4 regions of the Arthrobacter sp. PL16 genome follow, and region 1 is predicted to be linked to each of the others. Evidence: riboswitches for the same ligand, from Rfam matches in the RefSeq annotation. Region 1 holds a riboswitch; each other region holds the start of a gene.
The links. Region 1 has a riboswitch for thiamine pyrophosphate ahead of thiO (glycine oxidase ThiO). Riboswitches for the same ligand answer to the same signal wherever they lie in the genome.
Positions count from the first base shown of each region.

Region 2: it holds a riboswitch for thiamine pyrophosphate, as region 1 does, so the genes downstream of both, RCH21_RS04685 (ECF transporter S component) here and thiO (glycine oxidase ThiO) in region 1, are expected to answer to the same signal.
Region 3: it holds a riboswitch for thiamine pyrophosphate, as region 1 does, so the genes downstream of both, thiM (hydroxyethylthiazole kinase) here and thiO (glycine oxidase ThiO) in region 1, are expected to answer to the same signal.
Region 4: it holds a riboswitch for thiamine pyrophosphate, as region 1 does, so the genes downstream of both, thiD (bifunctional hydroxymethylpyrimidine kinase/phosphomethylpyrimidine kinase) here and thiO (glycine oxidase ThiO) in region 1, are expected to answer to the same signal.

Region 1 is NZ_JAXCIC010000002.1:717,526-722,672, forward strand. Features, by position in the region: gene RCH21_RS07075 (thiazole synthase) at 1-24, opposite strand, end outside; gene thiS (sulfur carrier protein ThiS) at 29-265, opposite strand; gene thiO (glycine oxidase ThiO) at 262-1,521, opposite strand; TPP riboswitch at 1,513-1,645, opposite strand; gene thiE (thiamine phosphate synthase) at 1,657-2,391, shown strand; gene RCH21_RS07095 (hypothetical protein) at 2,984-3,304, shown strand; gene RCH21_RS07100 (ABC transporter substrate-binding protein) at 3,301-4,062, shown strand; gene RCH21_RS07105 (ABC transporter ATP-binding protein) at 4,059-4,952, shown strand; gene RCH21_RS07110 (ABC transporter permease) at 4,949-5,147, shown strand, end outside.
Region 2 is NZ_JAXCIC010000002.1:205,397-210,543, reverse strand. Features, by position in the region: gene RCH21_RS04690 (ABC transporter ATP-binding protein) at 1-1,308, opposite strand, end outside; gene RCH21_RS04685 (ECF transporter S component) at 1,305-1,913, opposite strand; TPP riboswitch at 1,975-2,099, opposite strand; gene RCH21_RS04680 (DUF4235 domain-containing protein) at 2,217-2,477, shown strand; gene cycA (D-serine/D-alanine/glycine transporter) at 2,606-4,090, opposite strand; gene RCH21_RS04670 (4a-hydroxytetrahydrobiopterin dehydratase) at 4,279-4,926, shown strand; gene RCH21_RS04665 (FAD-dependent monooxygenase) at 4,929-5,147, shown strand, end outside.
Region 3 is NZ_JAXCIC010000004.1:143,152-148,298, forward strand. Features, by position in the region: gene RCH21_RS10130 (alpha/beta hydrolase) at 1-653, opposite strand, end outside; gene thiE (thiamine phosphate synthase) at 817-1,476, opposite strand; gene thiM (hydroxyethylthiazole kinase) at 1,476-2,321, opposite strand; TPP riboswitch at 2,364-2,462, opposite strand; gene RCH21_RS10145 (aldo/keto reductase) at 2,551-3,582, opposite strand; gene RCH21_RS10150 (DUF427 domain-containing protein) at 3,632-3,916, opposite strand; gene RCH21_RS10155 (thioesterase family protein) at 4,055-4,831, opposite strand.
Region 4 is NZ_JAXCIC010000004.1:208,468-213,614, forward strand. Features, by position in the region: gene obgE (GTPase ObgE) at 1-54, opposite strand, end outside; gene rpmA (50S ribosomal protein L27) at 173-433, opposite strand; gene rplU (50S ribosomal protein L21) at 491-799, opposite strand; gene thiD (bifunctional hydroxymethylpyrimidine kinase/phosphomethylpyrimidine kinase) at 1,019-2,608, opposite strand; TPP riboswitch at 2,600-2,713, opposite strand; gene RCH21_RS10535 (Rne/Rng family ribonuclease) at 2,844-5,147, opposite strand, start outside.

The DNA of each region.
Region 1 (5,147 bases):
CTCTAACGCGTCGTTGTCAGGCATCGTCTCATCCTCCCTGGACGGCGGTCAGAACTTCGATGTCGTCACCGTCGTTGATGGTTACTCCGGCCCACCGGTGACGGGGTACGACCTCGGCGTTGACCGCGACCGCTACCCCCAGTCGCCGCTCATCCAGGGGCTGCCCGGTATCGCTCAGTTCCCGCCCGGTGATTTCGGCGACCAGATGCTTGAGGGTGGAAACCGGCACAGTGTCCCGGGCCCGCCCATTCAGTGTGTAGCTCATGTGGTGGTCCTTACCGTTGCAGGGGAACTGTTGTGGCGCGAAGCCCTGTGCCGAGAGTTTTCAGGCACGTGCACTGAAGAGCTGAACCGGCCGGGCCGAAATCGCTTGATGTCGGTCTGCGGTGTTTTCCGGGTGATCAGGTCAGCGCAGAGGTGAGCAGTAATCGGTGCCAGTAGTACTCCGTGTCGGAAGAAGCCGGTGGCGATAACAAGCCCGCGCACGTCGGAACCGTCCGGGTTCGTGCACCGGCCGAGCAGAGGTGCATTGTCTGGGGTCCCGGGTCGGGGCCGGCAGAGGGCTTCCAGCAGTTCCAGCTCCGCGACGGCGGGGATCAGCACCTGCGCATCCCGTAACAGCTCATACACACCGCCGGCAGAGAGACCGGCGGACCCGTTTTCGCGTTGAGTGGCGCCGATCACCACCGTCCCGTCCTGCCGAGGCACCACATAGACAGGTGAGCCGCGGACCAGTCCGCGGACCGTCGAGGTTACGAGCGGTCTGAGATGTTCGGGAACGCGCATTCGGAGGATGTCCCCGTACACCGGGCGCAAGGGTAGCCGTAGCCCCGCCGGTAGGCCGGCGATGTCCTTCGTGCCGATTCCGTTGGCCAGGATGACCTCATCCGCGTTGATCCGCTCTCCGTCCTCCAGCAGCACACCGGTTACAGCAGTGGAGTCAGCAGCATCGCCGTGGATGACCGCGGAAACTGGAACCGGCACCGAGCGCACCGATGGGTTCTTTGCCAATGCTGCTTGAAGGGCTGCAGCCAGTGCCCGGGGATCCACCTGATGATCCCCGGGAACCAGGCATGCGCCGGTCAGTTGCGGACCCAGCAGCGGCTCCAAACGCCGCGCCCGGCCGGTCGTGAGTTCCTCGACCTCGAGCCCAAGGCCCACCTGCACGGAGCACAGGTCGGTCAGGGCCCGCCGGTCCGCTGCGTCTATGGCCACGATCAGTGTCGGTGTCCGCTGGTAACCGGTTCCGACACCGGAAGCAGTTTCCAACTCTTTGGTGAATTCTTGGTAGATCCGGGCTGAGGGCAGGGTCAGGTCCAGTAGGGATTCCTCCTGGTAATGAAGCTCACTGACGGGGGCCAGCATCCCGGCTGCAGCATGGGTCGCTCCGGAAGCGGGCGCGGGATCTACCAGGGTGACCCGGTGGCCGCGGCGGCTGGCCTCCCAGCCGATGGCCAATCCGACGATGCCCGCACCGACGACGACGGTATGGCAGGTGCGGTCCGGGTTCTTCAGAGTCACAGGGGTCCTTCCTACGCCGGGATCAACCGGTTCAGGTTCATACGGTCGGCGTCGGACGCCCTCTCAGCCCTGATGAGGTCAGCGTGGTGCTACTGCCGAAACTCGGGCTCCCGTGGAGCCATTAGTCTAAGGCGCATGGCTTCCAATGCGGGTATGGCTCCCTTCCTGTCGAATCCGTCGGATGGTGGAGCGTCGTCCACGAGCAATACGGCAGCCCTGTACAGGCAGAGACTTGCCAGTGCGCAGCTGTATCTGTGCACTGATTCGCGGAAAGGAAAAGGCGACTTCGCCGATTTCGTCGACGCCGCATACAGAGGAGGCGTGGACATCATCCAACTCCGTGACAAGAACATCGAGGCAGCCGAGGAACTTGCCTGCTTGGATGTTCTCAGCGCAGCTGCGCAACGGCACGGCAAACTATTCTCGGCCAATGACAGGGCCGATATCGCCCTTCTCAGTGGCGCGCACGTCTTACATGTGGGGCAGGACGATGTATCCCTACCTGCCGCGCGGCACCTGATGGGCCCCCATCCAGTGATCGGTCTCTCCACCCACACTCCGGCCCACGTCGACGCTGCCATGGCCATCGACGAACTGGACTACTTCTGCGCCGGTCCTGTCTGGGCCACCCCCACAAAGCCCGGACGTGCTGCCGCGGGGCTCGAACTAGTGGATTACGCAGCAGCACGCACGACCGAAACCGGCTCTCAGCGTGCCTGGTTTGCCATCGGCGGAATAGATCACGCCACCATCGGCCACGTCATCGAAGCAGGAGCCCGCCGAGTCGTCGTCGTACGAGCCATCACAGAAGCCAATGACCCGTGCTCCGCGGCTGAATCCCTCAAATCAGCGCTTCCGCCGCTTTCTTAGACCCAGGAAATCAGCGCTTCCGCCGCTTTCTTAGACCCAGGAAATCAGCGCTTCCGCCCCTGTCTTAGACCCAGGCACGGAACCCCCTGCCACCAGAGCGGCTTAGCGGGGGCCCGGGACCCTAGCCCGTATGGAGCAGGCCTTCAGGGCACAGGTGTTCGAGTGGCGCGGACCGGCGACGGTCACATGGTTGCGGTAGCGATGCGAATAGCTCCGCGCGGAGGTCGAGCGGCCAACGGCGGCGGCTCGACAATGTGACACCACGAGCTTCGACAGCTCGAATGAGCACGGCGAGGGATCTCCAGGGACTGTTGTGCAGCCGTGCCCTCTGCGTCGCACTGTGAACGGTGATGACGACGCGTTGCCTGTATGCCTTACGCCGGGTTACCCGAGATTTCGCGCTGTGTAGCCAGGTGCGCCACCGCGTCCGCTGACGACGCAGCGGGGTCTCCTGTTGCCCAGGATGTCCCGGCATTGCGTGTGGTTTCGCGCTGTTTCAGGTGTCTTCTGCCGGTGATCGTTCTCTGCTCTAGTGGGTTCCACGAGCCAGCCGGCCCGGATCCAGGCCTGATCTGCAGAAAGATCCACCATCATGAAAGATCGATTCCTGCCCGCACGAACTATCCCCGCCGCAGGCGTGGCAGCTGCCATGGCAGTCTCACTGGTGCTGTCCGGTTGTGGGGGTGCTGCAACGGCGCGGTCGGCCGGGATCGATGCCAGCGCTGAAGTGAAAACCGTTCGCTACCAGGGTTCGCCGAATACCGTTGCCCTCTTGGAAGTGGCCGAGGAGCTTGGATATCTGGAGGACGTGAAGCTCGAGTGGGTGAGTAACACCACGAGCGGGCCGCAGAGCATCCAGTCCGTGGCCACGGACCAGACGGACATCGGGGGGGGGCGTTCACCGGTGCCGTGATCAAGCTGATCGAGGCGGGCGCTCCCGTTCAGGCCGTCATCAACTACTACGGCGAGGACGAGGACACCTTCACGGGGTACTACGTGGAGGAGGGGAACACCATCAAGACCGCGCGGGACCTGATCGGTAGGAAGATCGCCGTGAACACTCTGGGCGCCCACCACGAAGCGGTCATCACCACGCACCTGAAGAACGGTGGTTTGACGCCTGAGGAAATCAAGCAGGTCCAGCTCGTGGTGGTCCCGCCGAACGAAACGGAAGTCGCCCTCCGCAAAAAACAGGTGGACGTTGGGACTTTGGGCGGGGTGCTTCAGGACCGGGCGCTGGCCGAAGGAGGAATCAGTGCCCTTTTCACCGACATCGGCGTGATCGGTGGGCCGTTCGACGCCGGCCAGTACGTCCTGCGGAAGGACTTCCTCGAGAAAAATCCGAAAACCAGCCGCACCGTGGTCACTGGAGTCGCCAAGGCGATCGAGTGGGAACGCACCACACCGCGGGAGCAGGTAATCGCCATGTTCGAGGAAATCATTGCCAAGCGGGACCGTAACGAGAGCACGGAGGCACTGAAGTATTGGAAGAGCGTGGGTGTGGCATCGCCGGGGGGCCGGATCCAGGACCAGGACTTCACCCGCTGGGCCGATTACCTGAAGTCCGCGGGAATCATCGACGGTGACCTGGACACCAACAAGCTCTACACCAACGAGTTCAACCTGCTGGAAACATCCGCGTCGGCATCGAGCTCGAGAGGGCAGAAATGACACCCAAGATCAGCCTCCGGAACGTCACCAAGGAATTTACGGTCCGTCAGGGCAAAGGTGCCGGCAGGAGTATCCGGCGCCAGGCTGCACCGTCCGTCCTCACAGCCCTTCATGACCTCACCCTGGACGTGGCCACCGGCGAATTCCTCACCCTGGTAGGTCCCAGCGGCTCAGGCAAGACCACCCTGTTGGACCTGCTGGCCGGGCTTTCCCGCCCAACCTCGGGACAGGTTCTCGTGGACGGCCGGGAAGTGACAGGGCCCGGCCACGACCGCGCCGTCGTTTTCCAGCAGTACGCGCTGTTCCCCTGGCGTACGGCCTCAGCCAATGTTTCCATCGGCCTGGAAAACGCGGGCCTGGCCAGGAAGGAACGGGCGGCGAAGGCCAGCGAGTTCCTCGATCTGGTCGGCCTCGCTGGATTCGAGGACCGGTACCCGCACGAGCTCTCCGGCGGTATGAAACAGCGGGTAGCCATCGCCAGAAGCCTCGCCTACGAGCCGGACGTTCTGTTGATGGACGAGCCCTTCGCCGCATTGGATGCACAGACACGCGAACAGCTCCAGGACGAGCTCCTGAGGATCTGGAAAGCCACGGGAAAGACAATCGTGTTCATCACCCACGGGATCGATGAAGCGGTCTACCTCGGCCAGCGCGTGGCAGTGCTGAGTGCCCGCCCGGGCAAGCTCAAGAAAATCATCGACATCAACATCCCCGACCGCCACGGCGACGCGGACATCCGCTCGCATCCCGCCTTTGTGGAACACCGGCACCAGGTCTGGTCCCTCCTGCGCGAAGAGGTTCGCCTAGCCCAGGACTCCGGGCACCGGAAAATCCTCCCGGATGGCACCGCCCCCGATGAACAACCTCTCGAAAGGAGCGCCGCCTCATGACAGCTGTGCTAACCCGACTGCCCGAGGCCGCCTCCGCCGTCGGACCGTCCAGCCAGGAAATCCGGCGAAAGACCGGTCGGCTGTCCGCCCTCGCCGGATACGGCGGCCGTGCGGGCTGGAAATCCCTGGCCGTCGTCCTGTTCTTTGCCCTCTGGGAATTCGGCCCGCAATACCTGGCGAGCCCGTCTACCCGGG
Region 2 (5,147 bases), 510 kb from region 1:
GATGAGGATCCGCGGAGCGGTAGCGAGCATCGTCGCCACGGACAGGCGCCGCTTCTCCCCGCCGGAGAGGGTGAAGGGATTGGCTCCCAGCAGGTGGGTGAGGCGGAGCCGTTCGGCGAGTTCGGCGGTCCGCCCCGGATTCACGGCAGCACCGACCCTCTGCGGGCCGAACTCGAGTTCAGCCAAGACGCTCGCGGTGAGGAACTGGTGCTCGGGCTCCTGGAACACCGTGCCGATGCGCTGCACGAGCTGCGACGAGCGCCAGCGGAACGGATCCGCGCCCGCCGATCCTGCCAGGCTCGGCGACGCCTCCACGCCTCCGGCCCGCGGGCGCAGCAGGCCCCCGAGCGTCAGTGCCGCCGTCGACTTCCCGGCACCATTGGGCCCGGTGATGCTGAGGGCGTGTGCCGCATGGACCGTGAGATCGAGGGGCCCGACGGCAGTGGGACCACGCTTCGTGCGGGCAACGGTGATGTCCGTGGCGGACAGCAGCACTTCGCCGCCTGCGCCCGGCGTGGTCCCACCGACAGCGGGCTGCCAGTCCGGCACCCACACGCCCGCTTCCGCGAGCCGTGTCCGCGTCGCCTCCTGTACCAGCACCGTGGCCGGTGCGCCGTCCGCGAGCACTCCTCCCCCGGCGTCGAGCACGATCACCCGGTCGACGACGTCGGCCCACACCGCAACGCGGTGCTCGACGACGACGAGCGTGGCCCCGGTGCGCTCGAGGACGCGGACGACGGCGTCACGAACCTCGAGGACGCCGTCCGGGTCAAGGTTGGCGGTGGGCTCGTCGAGCAGGAGCAACCCCGGTTCCATGGCAAGGACGGCCGCGAGCGCGAGCCGCTGCTTCTGGCCACCCGACAGTGCGGTGGTCGGATGATCGAGCGGAAGGTCCAGCCCGACGTCGTCGAGCGCCCGTTCCACGCGCTGCCAGATCTCATCCCGGGGTACGGCGAGGTTCTCGGCCGCGAAAGCCACCTCGTCGCCCACCCGTGCGAGGACTACCTGCGTCTCCGGGTCCTGCAGGACGAGGCCTGCGCGGCCCCTCACGGTGGCGGGGTGCGCGCCGTCGAGCAGGAGTTCGCCCTCCTGCTCACCTTCGTCGCTGGACCCGAGTACCCCTGCCAGCGCGTGCAGCACCGTCGACTTCCCTGCACCGGACGCGCCGAGGAGCAGCACGCGCTCGCCCGCCTGGATGTCCAGGTCGAGGTGGCGCGCAGCGAAGGCCTTCCGGCCGGCGTGGCGCCAGCCCCAGCCCCGCGCGCTGACGTGCACGGCTGCCGGGTCCGGTGTGTGGGCTGGTGTCACACGTCCGCCGTACGGCCGGCCGCGAAGGAGGACAGGACGCCGGTTTTGGCAAGCCCGCGCATCGCCAGCCAGGACAGCAGACCAGCGATGACGATGCCCGAGATGGCGGCGAAGACCGTGTACAGGACCTTGAACTCGATGGTCCAGAGTGCGTTGTACATGATGTTCTCGCTGATGGCGAGGGCGAGACCTGCGACGAGGCCGGCGAGCAGCGCCACGGGCAGGTTCCACTTCCGGTACAGGAACAGCAGGAAGACCAGTTCGGCGCCGAGTCCCTGGATGAGCCCGGACACGAGGACGAGGATGCCGAACTGGGTGCCGATGAGGGCCGATACGGCTGCCGCGAGGACCTCGCAGTAGACGGCCGCGCCGGGCTTGCGGATGATCAGACCGCCGAGTACGCCGGCGATGAGCCAGCCGCCGGAGTAGAGACCGGCGAGCGGCGGGAAGGCCGCTGTGAGCAGGCTGATGCCGGAGTAGCCGGCAGACCAGGCGAAGAACAGGACGCCGACGGCGACGGCGATGACCGAGGCCACCACGATGTCGACGACCCGCCACTGGTTGGTCTGCGCAAAGGTGCCCTTGAGTGCGGTAGATGATGCCATGGTGTTTCCTCCTGAGGTACAGGAGGGGATAGTGCCGGCCGCTGCCGAAGCAGCACCCTCGCACTCTGAGAACTCGACTCCCTTCGCCGGTACTAGCCGGATCAGGTTCGAGGGTCTGCGGCGGTCCGCACTCTCAGCGCCCGATCCGGCAGCATGCTGCGGGTCGGCGCTCCCCTGTCGTAAGTTGGTTGAGCGATCCCGATCCTACACCTGTGGCTACCGGCGCCGTGCGCTTCCTCCCTGCGGAGGCCCGTGCTTCGAGGCTAGGGTAGGAGCAGGACTATCGGAGGAGAAGGAGAAACCATGAACGTAGTGTTCAAGCTGCTCGGTGTGGGTATGAGCGTGGGTGCGGGCTTCGTCGGCACCAAGCTCGTCGACTTCCTGTGGCAGAGGATCACGGGCGAGGCGCCGCCGAAGAGCAAGGACGGACTGGAGAACACCCTGCGTTCGGCACTGGTGTTCGCCATCATCTCGGGAGCGGTCAGCACCACCATCCAGGTGCTCACCAACCGCTCCACGCAGAAGGCGATCGACCGCTTTTCGAAAACACGCGACCTCACCTGAGCCGTAGTACCTCGAGGAGGAGCACCCCTGAGGGTGCTCCTCCTTTTTCATGCGCCCGTCGCACTGTTCATGCCGGCGGGCCGCCGGAGGACGGCCCACACAGGGCTGTCCTCCGGCATCCGGCATTGCTAGTGCTGCGCCACCGTCTGCGCGCGCTCGGCCCGCAGGGAGGCGCGGTGCCCTTCGATGCGTGCCTGCTGGAGCGGAGTCCGGCGATTGACGAGCCATGCAGCTCCGAGCAGGACGAACCAGATGGGTGCCACGAACAGTGCGAGTCGCGTGTCATCCGCCTGCGCGAGCGCTACGAGCATGAACAGGAAGAACGCAAGGACCACGTAGGGCATGAACGAGGAGCCGGGCATCTTGAAGGAGGACTGCTCGTGCAATTCCGGCCGGCGACGGCGGAACGCCAGGTAGCTGATCAGGATCATGGACCAGACGAACATCGTCAGGACCGAGGCGACGGACGTGACCACGGTGAAGGCGCCGATCAGGGAGTCGCCCGAATACAGCAGGACCAGGCCGGCCAGCAGGAAGATGCACGAGAAGAGCAGCGCGTTCTGTGGAACTTTGCGCGAGCTCAGTTTGCCGAAGGAGTCCGGTGCGTTGCCGTCCTGGGCGAGCCCGTACACCATGCGCGACGTCGAGTAGATGCCGGAGTTGGCGCTGGAGGCGGCCGAGGTGAGCACGACGAGGTTCACGACGACGGCGGCGATGCCGAGACCGGCGAGCGCGAACATGCCGATGAAGGGACTGTTCGCAGGATCGATGGTGCGCCACGGGTTCACCGCCATGATGACGGTGAGGGCTCCCACGTAGAAGAGGAGGACACGGACGGGAATCGAGTTGATGGCACGCGGCAGCGTCTTCTCCGGATCCTTCGTCTCGGCGGCGGCGGTGCCGACGAGTTCGATGCCCGCGAACGCGAAGATCGCGATCTGGAAGCCGAGGATGAAGCCGAACAGTCCGTGGGGGAACATGCCGCCGTCGTTCCAGATGTTTGCGATGTCGGCGACCGCGCCACCTGGCGAGGTGAAGCGCGTGGCGATCATGACGATGCCCGTGACGATCAGCGCCAAGATGGCGACGACCTTGATGATGGCGAACCAGAACTCGGCCTCGCCGAATGCCTTGACGGTGGGCAGGTTCAGGAGCAGGAGCACCACGGGGGTGGCGAGGGCCGGGATCCAGAGCGGCGTGCCGGGAGCGAGGAGGTCCACGTAGCCGGCGATGGCCACGATATCGGCGACGCCGGTCACGACCCAGAAGAACCAGTAGGACCAGCCTGTGAAGAAGCCGGCCCATGGCCCGAGCAGGTCTCCCGCGAAGTCGCTGAAGGACTTGTACTCGAGGTTCGAGAGCAGGATCTCCCCCATGGCCCGCATGACGAAGAACAGCATGAAGCCGATGATCATGTACACGAAGATGACCGACGGACCGGCGAGCGAGATGGTCTTCCCGGAGCCCATGAAGAGGCCGGTCCCGATCGCTCCGCCGATGGCGAGCAGTTGGATGTGGCGGTTGCTCAGCGCCCGGGTGAGGTGCGGCGACCGATGGGACTCACCGGCGGCGCGGTCCGTCGTGGACGGCGCCTTTGATGCGGATTCAGGCATGGGGAATGGGTTCCTTCAGCGCGCGCAGGAAGGTAGTCGGGCGCGGGCGCGTGGGTTGGAGGACTAGGACAGACCTAAAACCCTGAACGATGGGTCAACGCGAGTCAAATCACAGCTGGGGGCGCGGGAACCACATCCGCCTCCCCTGTGGCCTTTGCACCAGGCCGACGCCGGACGATACTGGCGGCATGAGCATCCTCAGCACCCAGCAGATCCTCGACGCCGGGCTCGGCGACTGGCGCAGGCTCGCCCAGGCACTGCACGCCCGCTTCCTCACACGGGACTTCACCACGGGCCTCGCGCTCGTCTCGGCCATCGGCGAACTCGCCGAGGACGCGAACCACCACCCCGACATCTCCCTGACCTACCCTCATGTGGACGTGAAGCTCCTCAGCCACGATGCCTCGGGGGTGACACAGCGCGACGTCGATCTCGCCCGGCGTATCAGCAACCTCGCCGCCGAGCGCGGCATCACCTCGGACCCGGCGGCACCCGCCGTCGTCGAGCTCGCGCTGGATACCGCGGATGTGGCGGGTATCGGACCGTTCTGGGCAGCATTGCTGACGGGTGACGCGAGCGCGGTCGACGGCGATGATGTCGCGGATCCCACGGGTCGCGTCCCACTCCTGTGGTTCCAGCACACCGATGCACACGAGACGCCGCGACAGCGCTTCCACCTCGATGTCTGGCTTCCCCACGATGCTGCGGACGCGCGCATCGCCGCCGCCGTCGCTGCCGGGGGAACCGTGGTCGACGACGCCGAGGCGCCGTCATTCACGGTCCTCGCCGATGCAGAGGGCAACCGCGCGTGTGTGTGCACCATCCTTGAACGCTGACCATGGAACCGGCAACGAGACCCGCGACGAAGCAGGACGAACGGCATGACGCCGGAAGCATCGACGTCCTGGTGGTAGGAGCCGGCCCCACCGGCCTGATGCTCGCGAACTGGCTGGTGAAGTTGGGCGTCCGGGTAGCGCTGATCGACGGCAAGGACGGCCCAACGGTGGAGTCCCGCGCTCTGGGCGTGCACTCGCGGTCCATGGAGATCTACGACCAG
Region 3 (5,147 bases), on a different contig from region 1:
GCATCGATCGGGAGGACGGTGTCCTTGGTGCCGTGGGCGATGAAGATCGCCGGCCGACCGTTCTGCGGCCCGGCCGGAACGAATCCTGGGGAGAAGGCGAGCACCTTGCGGAAAAGGTCACCGTTGGCGAGGCCGAGCCCCAGCGCGTAGGACGCACCGTCCGAGAATCCGGCCACGCCGATCCGCTCCGGGTCGACCGGGACGAAAGAGAAAATCTCTTCCAGCGCCCTGTCGATGACGTCCGTGTCCGGTCCGAACCTTCCCCGCATGGCGTCCCAGGTGGTTCCTCGTGAGGCAGGCGCGAAGATGGCGATGCCGAGCTGTTCTGCCGCCGCGCGCAGGACGGACAGGCCACCCTGCGCGTCCCCGCCCGCACCGTGGAGTGCGACGAGGAGCGGAACCGGTGCGTCGGTCGCCAGTGATTCGGGGAGGAAGACGATCGCGTCCCGCGTCTCGGCGACACCGAGGGCGTGCACTCCGGGCTTCCTCGTGGGACCGGGTGCCGTCGCCCCGGGTCGTGCTGTCAGTACGGCGGGATCCCCCGCCGTGCCCTCGGGCCGTCTGCCGTCCATGGAATCTCCCTCACAGGCCGTGGCCGTCAGGAGGAGCGGCGCGATCATCGCACCTGCAAGCACGGACCTCCTCGTTGCCACACCTCGGATTCTAGATTCCCCGGGCAGGGCGATTCTGGTTGCCGTCCGGCGCAGATTCGGCTACGGGCGGAGTCCCGGATGCACTGCCGCGCGTTCACGATCAGGACCGGACGGGACGCCGGTGGCGGCGCAGGTCGGGTCATCCCCCATGCTCCTCCGGCTCCTAGGAGTTCCAGGCGTTCAGCAGGGCTCGGGCCGCGCCAGCCGGAGTGGGAGCGGCGCAGATGGCCGACACGACGGCGATGCCCGCTGCCCCCGCCCGGCGCAGGGGCGCCGCGTCCGTTCCGCTGATACCCCCGATAGCGACGCAGGGCAGGTGCGCAGTCGCCACGAGGTGCGCAAAACCGTCGATACCCAGGGGTGCGGGGTGGTCCGGCTTGGTCGAGGTCGCGTGCACTGCACCCACGCCCAGGTAGTCCACGGTGCCCGCAGCAAGCGCAGCGCTCGCGGCGAACTGCTCCGGAGTGGCGGCGCTCAAACCGACGACGGCGTCCACGCCGACGATCTCCCGCACGAGCGCCGCGGGGATATCGGATTGCCCGACATGCACGCCGTGGACCTGCGCACCCCGTGCGCGTGCGGCGAGGAACACGTCGATCCTGTCGTCCACCAGCACGGGCACCCTCCCGTCGACGGCGGCGGCCACGGCGACCAGGAGGTCGACCAGCTCACGTCCTCCCGCCTGTTTGTCCCGCACCTGCACGCAGGTCACGCCGCCGAAGATCGCCGCTCCGACCACCTCGGGCACTGATCTCGGTGAGCACAGAGCCGTATCGGTCACGAGGTAGAGGGGAAGGTAGGAGGAAGGGTCCGGCCGTCCCATCAGGCACCTGCCGACAGGATCAGGCCGCGCACGACTTCGTCGGGCGTGATCGCGGCGAGCGCGTCCAGGAAAAGTGGCGCGAAGGTCCCTGGTCCGGCGGCCGTTGCGGCTGCCGACTCCGCTGCCAGCGTGTAGATGCCGGTCGCGGCGGTAGCCGCGAGCAGTGCGTCCGAGGTGAGTGCGGCGAAGGCGGCCATCACGGCGCCGAGCGCACATCCACCGCCGGTGACGCGCGTCAGCAGGGGTGTTCCGTTGGCTACCCTGAGGACGGCATCCCCCGGCGCGACGATTGCATCGACCGCCCCGGAGACCGCAACCACGGAGCCGTGCAGCGAGGCGAGCAGCCGCGCGGCCTCAAGGGCAGCTGCCGGCTCGTCGAGGGAGTCGACCCCGCGTCCGCCTTCCCCGGCGCCGGCGAGCGCGATGATCTCGGACGCGTTGCCGCGGATGATCGTCGGTCGCCGGGTGACGAGGAGCTTCGCGGTCCCGGTGCGGATGGAGAGGAACCCGACGGCGACGGGATCGAGGACCCACGGGGTCCCGGCGTCGGCCGCTGCCTCCGACGCCTCGAGCATCGCGTCGCGCTGCGATCCGGTGGGCGTCCCGAGGTTGACCAGGAGCCCTGATGCCACAGGCGCGAACTGCCCGGCTTCGCCGGGGATGTCGACCATGGCAGGGGACGCACCGAGCGCGAGCAGGACGTTGGCCGTGAAGTTGGAGACCACGACGTTGGTGATGCACTGGACCAGCGGAGCGGTATCGCGCAGGTCGGCCAGCAGCCCCGCGCAGGCCTCGGCGGTGGTGTGCCCTGCGGTCGGGGTGGGACGTTCCGTGGCGTTTCTCAAGCGATGTGCCTCTCGTGAGGAGGCGAGAGGACGTACGGGGCTGACAGCCCGGCAGGACATCCCTTCGCCAGTATGAGCTGGATCAGGTTCGACGGGTCTTATCTCAGCCCCTCCGGTGGAGGGACACCCCGTGTCATTGCTCGAACGATAACGCGTCACGCGGACGCATCCAACCCCTGGTCTGCGACGCCCTTCACGTCGGTGCGCTGTTACCGCCGGGGCGGACCTGTCAGCGGCCGCCGTCGATGCCGCGACTGCGCTGCTCGATGCCCGGGCCACCGTAGGGGTAGTCGCTGAAGGTCGGGGCGCTGACGTCGTCGAGCCGCCCGAGCTCCTCGGCGCTCAGCCGCAGGTCCGCCGAGGCGAGGTTGTCGGCCAGTTGCTCCTGCGTACGCGCTCCGAGGATCACCGAGGTGACACCGGGCTTCGCGGCCACCCAGGCCAGCGCCACGTGTGACGCGTTGACGGCACGCTCTGTCGCGATGCCGGTCACCGTGTCGATGATGCGCCACGTCCGCTCCTGCGCGTTCCGCTTCTCCCAGGCCTCCATGCCGCGCTGGGGGTTCTCGCCGAGCCGGGTGGCTCCCGTCGGCTCCGTGTCCCGGGTGTACTTGCCCGTCAGCCAGCCACCGCCGAGCGGGGACCAGGGCAGCATGCCCATCTCGGCGTCGAGCACTGCGGGGACGATTTCCGCCTCGATCTCCCGTACCAGCAGGGAGTACTGCGGCTGCAGTGTGACCGGGAGGGAATACCCGCGCTGGCGCGCGATCATGACCGCCTTCGTCAGCTGCCAGCCCGTGTAGTTGGAGAAACCGTAGTAGCCGATCTTGCCCTGCACCACCGCTTCATTGAGGAAGCCGAGGGTCTCCTCCAGCGGGGTCAGGGGATCCCAGGAGTGCACCTGGTACAGGTCGAGGTGGTCCACCCCGAGGCGGGTCAGGGATGCATCCAGTGCGCGGCGGAGGTGCCGCCGGGACAAGCCGAGGTCGTTGGCGTCGGAGCCCATGGGGAAGCGGCCCTTGGAAGCGAGCACCATGCGATCCCGCTCCGCCGGGTTCTTGCCCAGCCATCGCCCGATGATCTCCTCCGAGGTCCCTGCGGTGTAGACGTCGGCGGTATCGATCAGGTTTCCGCCCGCCGCCGCGTAGTCGGACAGGATGGCGTGCGACGTGGCCTCGTCCGATTCCGCGCCGAAGGTCATCGTGCCGAGCGCGAGGTGCGACACCGACGTGCCGCTGTTGCCGAGTTTCCGGTTCTCCATGGTGCTCCTTCATTGGTGCGCCGTGCGGCGCCGTCGTGCGTCCGGTCGGTTATTCGCTGACCGTGACGCCCTTCCAGAAAGCGTAGTAACCACGGATGTTCTCCGCCGCTTCCTTCGGTTCCGAATAGCTCCAGGCGGCATCCTTGTTCTTCTCGCCCCCGACCTCCAGGGTGAAATAGCTGGCCGTTCCCTTCCAGTGGCAGACGGTGTTGGTCTGCGTGGGTACGAAGAACTCCTCGGTGATCGAGCTCGGTGGGAAGTAGTGGTTCCCCTCGACCATCACGGTGTCCGCTGACTCCGCGATGACACTGCCGTTCCAGACTGCCTTGGGCATGATTCCTCTTCCTCGAAAACGTCCCACGGTCGCGTGGGTGTGATGTCCGCCGCGCCCGGGTGGTGCGTGGGCGGCCGTTCTCCGTGCAACCCGGGGCGGGCCCGACGCATTCCGCGGCGTCCGGGCCTCGGCTTCTGCTCAGAGCTTCCGGACGGTGAGGATCTGTTCGAGCCGACCGAACGGCCCATCGAGGTCGTGGACGACGCTCGAGGTCAGCCCCACGCCGTGCTCACCGAAGGTGACCCGGGTGTCGAGTCCGAGCCACTCCCCGGACGGCATGCGGTGGAGGTGGATCTGCAGGTCGACATTGGGGAACATCCAGCTGTCCCCGCCCGGCAGCACCCGGGAAGCGATTCCGTTGGCCGCGTCCATCATGCCGACGAGGCGCACGACATCGGAGGTCTTCTTCCCGTCCACCATCGCGTAGGGGTTTCGGATCCAGACCTGTCCCCGCCCCGGGCGATGGCCGGGCACCACGCGGACCTCGAGCGAGCGGATGAAGCCTCCCGGCCACGCCGTCATCCCCTCGTGCGGCCCTGCCGCGTCGGGCCCCGGGATGCGTGGATCCTCCACAGCGGCGACGGCGGCGGTGTCCTGCGAGCTGAGGCGCCAGGCCTTCACCACGATGGCTGTCCGTCCACCGGCCTCCATCCGCGCCTCCAGCAGTTCGATGGTGCGTCCGGGCCGGACGACGGCGGTGGAGATGTCGAACTCTCCCCCGGGGATCATGCCGAGGATGTCGAAGCTCAGGCGGCTCAGCTGCATCCCCTCGCGGGGCTCGCACTCGAGCAGGCACTGCGTCAGGAGTCCCGAGATAGGAGCCATGTGTTGCTCTTCAGGGTTCCAGGCGCCCTGGGCGTTGATCGTCGATGCGAATCTGCCCCCGCCGAGCTCGCGGTAGAAAGCATCAGGCACAAGGACTCTCCTTCGTCGATGAAAGCCGCGCGCTCGTGATGCGCCGGCCGGCAGGAATCCGCCCGGAGCCGGAGCTCCGGGCGTCGCACCCGCCCAATGCTAATGGAGCAGTCGTGCTCCCATCTCCCGGGCATCCTGCTGCCCGCGCCGACGGACGCGCCCCGTGGACGGGCGCGACGGAATAGACTCCCCCGTCCCGGAGTTCAGATGATTGATCGGACCAACGCTCCCTGAGCGGTCCCACAGAGCACATGTTCAGCGGCACCCGGACGGCTAGATCCCGGCCGAGCCGCGCAGCAGATCGAATCGAGCGGAC
Region 4 (5,147 bases), on a different contig from region 1:
GCCACCAGTGCCTCCGGATACGTGCAGGACTACGCGGTCAACGAAGCTCGCCACGTTGGTCTCCTTCTACAAATGCTTCACTGTGCCGGGTCTGGCCGGCTTAAAAGAAGGTGGGGCGAGCCGTAGAGACTCACCCCACCCGAATGCTTGGTGCACTGTTGCGCAGGCAGAACTACTCTGCTGCCGCGCCTACGATGTTGACGACCTTGCGACCGCGACGGGTACCGAATTCAACGGCACCTGCCTCGAGTGCGAACAGGGTGTCGTCGCCGCCGCGGCCGACATTGGCGCCCGGGTGGAAGTGGGTGCCGCGCTGGCGGACGATGATCTCGCCGGCCTTGACGACCTGGCCACCGAAGCGCTTGACGCCGAGGTACTGTGCGTTCGAATCGCGGCCGTTACGAGTGGAGCTTGCGCCCTTCTTATGTGCCATGAGTTATGCCTGCCTTCGCTGAAGTTTCGTACGTGACCGATCGTGAGTCCAAAGGGACTACGCGATGCCTGTGATTTTGACGCGGGTCAGTTCCGAACGGTGACCCTGGCGCTTCTTGTAGCCGGTCTTGTTCTTGAACTTCTGGATGACAATCTTCGGTCCACGAAGATTCTCGATGATCTCGGCAGTGACGGCGACCTTCTCGAGGTCCTCCGCTGCGGAGGTGATCTTGGCGCCGTCAACCAGAAGGAGGGCGGGAAGCTTGAACGTGCTTCCTGCCTTACCGGTGACGCGGTCAAGGGTAACTAGGTCTCCTACAGAAACCTTTTCTTGGCGGCCGCCTGCGCGGACAATCGCGTACACCACTTGGGAACTCACTTCTCTCGACGATCTGACTTCTGATGAAAAAACTCGGGTGCGTCTCGGCGGCGAGCCGTTGAAGGCTCATGGTGCCGGACCCGCTCTGTGCGACCAGAACACCGCAACCCTGGGGCTGCTCGTGTCCGGTGGACATCCTTCAGGGGAAACCCCATATGGTTGCCGCCGGACATGCCGGTTAACAGGCGGATGCACCGAAGATCCAGATTACGGCAGGACGGCGCCTTCCCGCAAATCCGCGGCGCGGAGCGACCCGGCCCGCATCCGAGAGGACCGGGCTGCGTCGAAGAAGTCCCGCTCGTAGACGGAGGACCAGTGGAACGCCCTCAGCATCGCGGCCCGTTCGGTGGGCGAAGCGCATCTGTGTGCGCGGTCGGCGACACGCTTCGCCTGCGCGGTCGCCTCGGCGAATCCAGGGTCCGCGTAGGTGGCGATCCACTGTGCGTAGGGATGGACACCGTCGGGACCACGCTCCACCCCTTCGTCCCGCACCTGTTCCTGCACGTAGTCCCCCACCACGGCGTAGAGCCAGAAGCAGGGAAGGACCGCGGCCACGAGCTCCGCATAGGAGCCCCGGGCGGCCGTTGCCATGAGGTGGTCGCAGTACGCGCGCGTGACCGGATCCGCCGAACCCTCGCCGAAACGCGTCCCGGCCTCCCTCGTGAGCCACGTCCGGTGCAGCTCCGCCTCGGTCTCCAGGCACGACGTCGCGGCCCGGAGCCAGAACAGCCGCTCGTCGTCAGCGGGCGCAAGGGCCGCTGTCCGGGCGAGGACGCCGGAGTACTCCCGGAGGTACAGGGCGTCCTGCTGCAGATAGTAGGCGAAGTCGGCAGGCCGCAGGCTGCCGTCGGTCAGCCCGGCAACAAAGGGAAGCCCGAGGACGTCCCTGCGGATCGCTGCGGTATCGCGCCACGCGAGGTCGGTGAAGAGCTGGTGATGGCGGGGCTCGGGCATCGAGTGGAAGTGGTGGACCGGGCCGCTGCCACGTCCCACATCCAGGGAACACGAGGACTCGAGCGCACCTTCGAGCCAGAACTTCGCCTCACGCACGGCCTCCGGCCAGTCGGCCGTGACCGCATAGCGCGTGGCGATGGCGGACGAGAGCGAGCATCCCGTCCCGTGTGCATTCTCGGTATCCACCCGCCGGCCGTCGACGACGACCGTCTGCTCTGGTTCACCCGGCCCCTGTGGACCAGGGATGAGGGCGTCGGGGCAGCGTTCGCCGGGAAGGTGCCCGCCCTTCACGAGGACGCGCGTCCCGAGGAGCGCGGCCAGCACCTCACCCTGGTGCAGGGCCTCGGGCCAGGAGGCCGCCGGCTCGGCACCCACGAGGACGGCGAGCTCCGCGATGTTGGGGGTGACGAGGGACGCGCGGGCGGCCAGGTCGACGACGGCCCGCACCGCGTCGTCGTCGAGCAGTCGGGCGCCGCTGGTGGCAACCATCACCGGATCGAGCACGACGACGGCCGGGAGCACGTCGTCGAGCCACTGGGCGACGCAGCGGGCGACGTCAGCGCTACCGAGCATTCCGATCTTCACGGCGTCGAGCGCGACGTCGTCGGAGACGGCGTCGAGTTGCCGGCGCAGGAACTCGACGGGCGGCGTGTGCACGCCCGTGACGCCGAGCGTGTTCTGGGCAGTCAGGGCCGTCACGACCGCCAACGCATAGCCGCCGTTGGCACTGATGCTCTTGATATCCGCCTGGATACCCGCCCCACCGCTGGGGTCCGATCCGGCGATGCTGAGGATGTTGGGGATCCTGGAGCCTGCGCTCCTCGATGTTCGGGCAGCTTCCATGTGTGACATCCCTCCGCTAGGCCTGAGGCGCAGCGCGCCCACTAGATCAGGTTCGACGGGTTTGATCTCAGCCCTGCATCCGGCAGGGCACCCCGTGTCACGGGCCAGCATAGCCCAGCCGCCCTCGGGGTGGAGGCCGCGCACGGGCGCCGCACGCGCGGGAGGGCCGGAGCCCTGGTGGACTCCGGCCCTCCCGACCGTCGTGTCCGGACCTGCCGGTGCGACGGCTGCAGCCCTACAGCTCCGAGGCCGGTACTCCGACGCCGAAGATCAGGGGCTCGGCCGCTGAGGCGTCGGGCGTACGGGCGGGCGCCTGGGCACGTGACACGTGCCGCGTGCCCGACGGTTCGGCGGCGTTGTCGGTGCCCTGCGTCTCGATGGCGGTGTCCGCCGCGCCCTGTGCGCTGCGGGCGACACGACGGCGCGGACGGCGAACCGGAGGCTCGACCGGTCCTGCCGCGGGCACGTTCTGCACCGAGGCCTGCGCCGGCCTCGAATTCCCCGTGCCTGCGGACTCGGCGGGGTGCTGGACAGCATCCTCGGGATGGGAGCCGGATTCAGGGACCGACACCCGATTGAATGCCTCGCTGAGGCTGTCGAGCGTCAGGCGGGTCGACGACGGTGCCTCCGCCTCCTCCTGCACGGCCTGGCGGCGGTTCTCCGCCCGGGGCAGCGTGACCGTCTCACCGTTGATGGTCAGCACGGCTTCCGTCACCTGGATGTCCGCCTGGGCTACCGCATGATCTGCCGGCTCCTCGTGGGCATGATGGGTCGCTGCCGCGATGCTCGCCAGGGCCGCACGCGCAGCCTCCGCCTTCGCGACGCGGTCAGGGCTGTCCGCCACGGGGGCGGGAGGCGGGGTCACGACGTCGTCCTGCTCCTGGCCACCCCGGCCGCGGTTCCGCTTGCGCTCGCTGCGCGAGAGCTTGTCCTGGCGGGACTGCTGCTGGTTGTCCGGCATGGGAGGGGAACCGCGGAATTCCACGGGCTCCATGTGGGTGACGACGCCACGGCCGGCACAGTGCTCGCAGTCCTCGCCGAAGACCTCCAGCAGGCCGGTGCCCATGCGCTTCCGCGTCATCTGGACGAGGCCCAGCGAGGTCACCTCGGCAACCTGGTGCTTGGTCCTGTCCCGTCCGAGGCATTCGACCAGGCGACGCAGGACGAGGTCGCGGTTCGCTTCCAGCACCATGTCGATGAAGTCGATCACGATGATGCCACCGATGTCGCGGAGTCGGAGTTGGCGGACGACCTCCTCTGCTGCCTCGAGGTTGTTCTTGGTGACGGTCTCCTCGAGGTTTCCGCCGCTGCCGGTGAACTTGCCGGTGTTGACGTCGACCACGGTCATGGCCTCGGTCCGGTCGATGACGAGGGAACCGCCCGACGGCAGGAAGACCTTGCGTTCGAGGGCCTTGGAGATCTGCTCGTCGATGCGCGACGCCGTGAAGATGTCCTCCTCACTGGTCCACTTCTCGAGCCTGCCCACGAGATCGGGCGCCACGTACATGACGTAGGCCTCGATGGTGTCCCAGGCGTCCTCACCCGAGACGACGAGCTTGGAGAAGTCTTCGTTGAAGACATCCCGGACCACCTTGATGGTGAGGTCGGGCTCGCCGTAGAGCAGTTCGGGGGCCAGCGTCTTGGTCGAGCCGGCCTTCCGTTCGATCTCCTCCCACTGAGCGCGAAGGCGGTTGATGTCGTGCGTCAGCTCCTCCTCGCTCGCGCCCTCCGCCGCGGTGCGGACGATCACGCCGGCGTTCTCGGGCAGGCGGTCCTTGAGGATGCGCTTGAGGCGGTTGCGCTCGACGTCGGGCAGCTTGCGGGAGATGCCCGTCATGGAACCGCCGGGGACGTACACGAGGTAGCGCCCGGGCAGGGAGATCTGGCTGGTCAGGCGGGCACCCTTGTGTCCCACGGGATCCTTGGTGACCTGCACGAGGACCGGATCACCGGACTTCAGCGCGAGCTCGATGCGACGCGGCTGCCCGTCGAGGCCCGCGGCGTCCCAGTTGACCTCACCGGCGTAGAGGACCGCGTTGCGGCCGCGTCCGATGTCGACGAAGGCCGCTTCCATGCTGGGGAGCACGTTCTGCACCTTACCGACGTACACGTTCCCGATCAGGGAGTCCTGCTGTGTCCTCGAGACGAAATGCTCCGCGAGGATACCGTCCTCGAGCACGCCGATCTGGATCCTGTCGTCGCTCTGGCGGACGATCATCTGGCGGTCCACTGATTCGCGGCGCGCGAGGAACTCGGCCTCGGTGATGACCTGCCGACGCCGGCCCGTGTCCCGGGATTCGCGGCGGCGCTGCTTCTTCGCCTCGAGGCGCGTGGACCCGCGCACGCTGGTCACGCCGTCGGAGGCGGGCTCGTTGGCCTGACGGGGAGCCCGAACACGCGTGACCGTGTTGGGTGGATCGTCGTCCTCGCCACCGGTCAGCTCGAGGTCCTGGTCGCCTCGGCGGCGGCGGCGCCGACGGCGCGACGTCACGCCTGCGGCATCCTCGGGGCCGTTCGTACCCGAGCCCTCGTCGGCGTC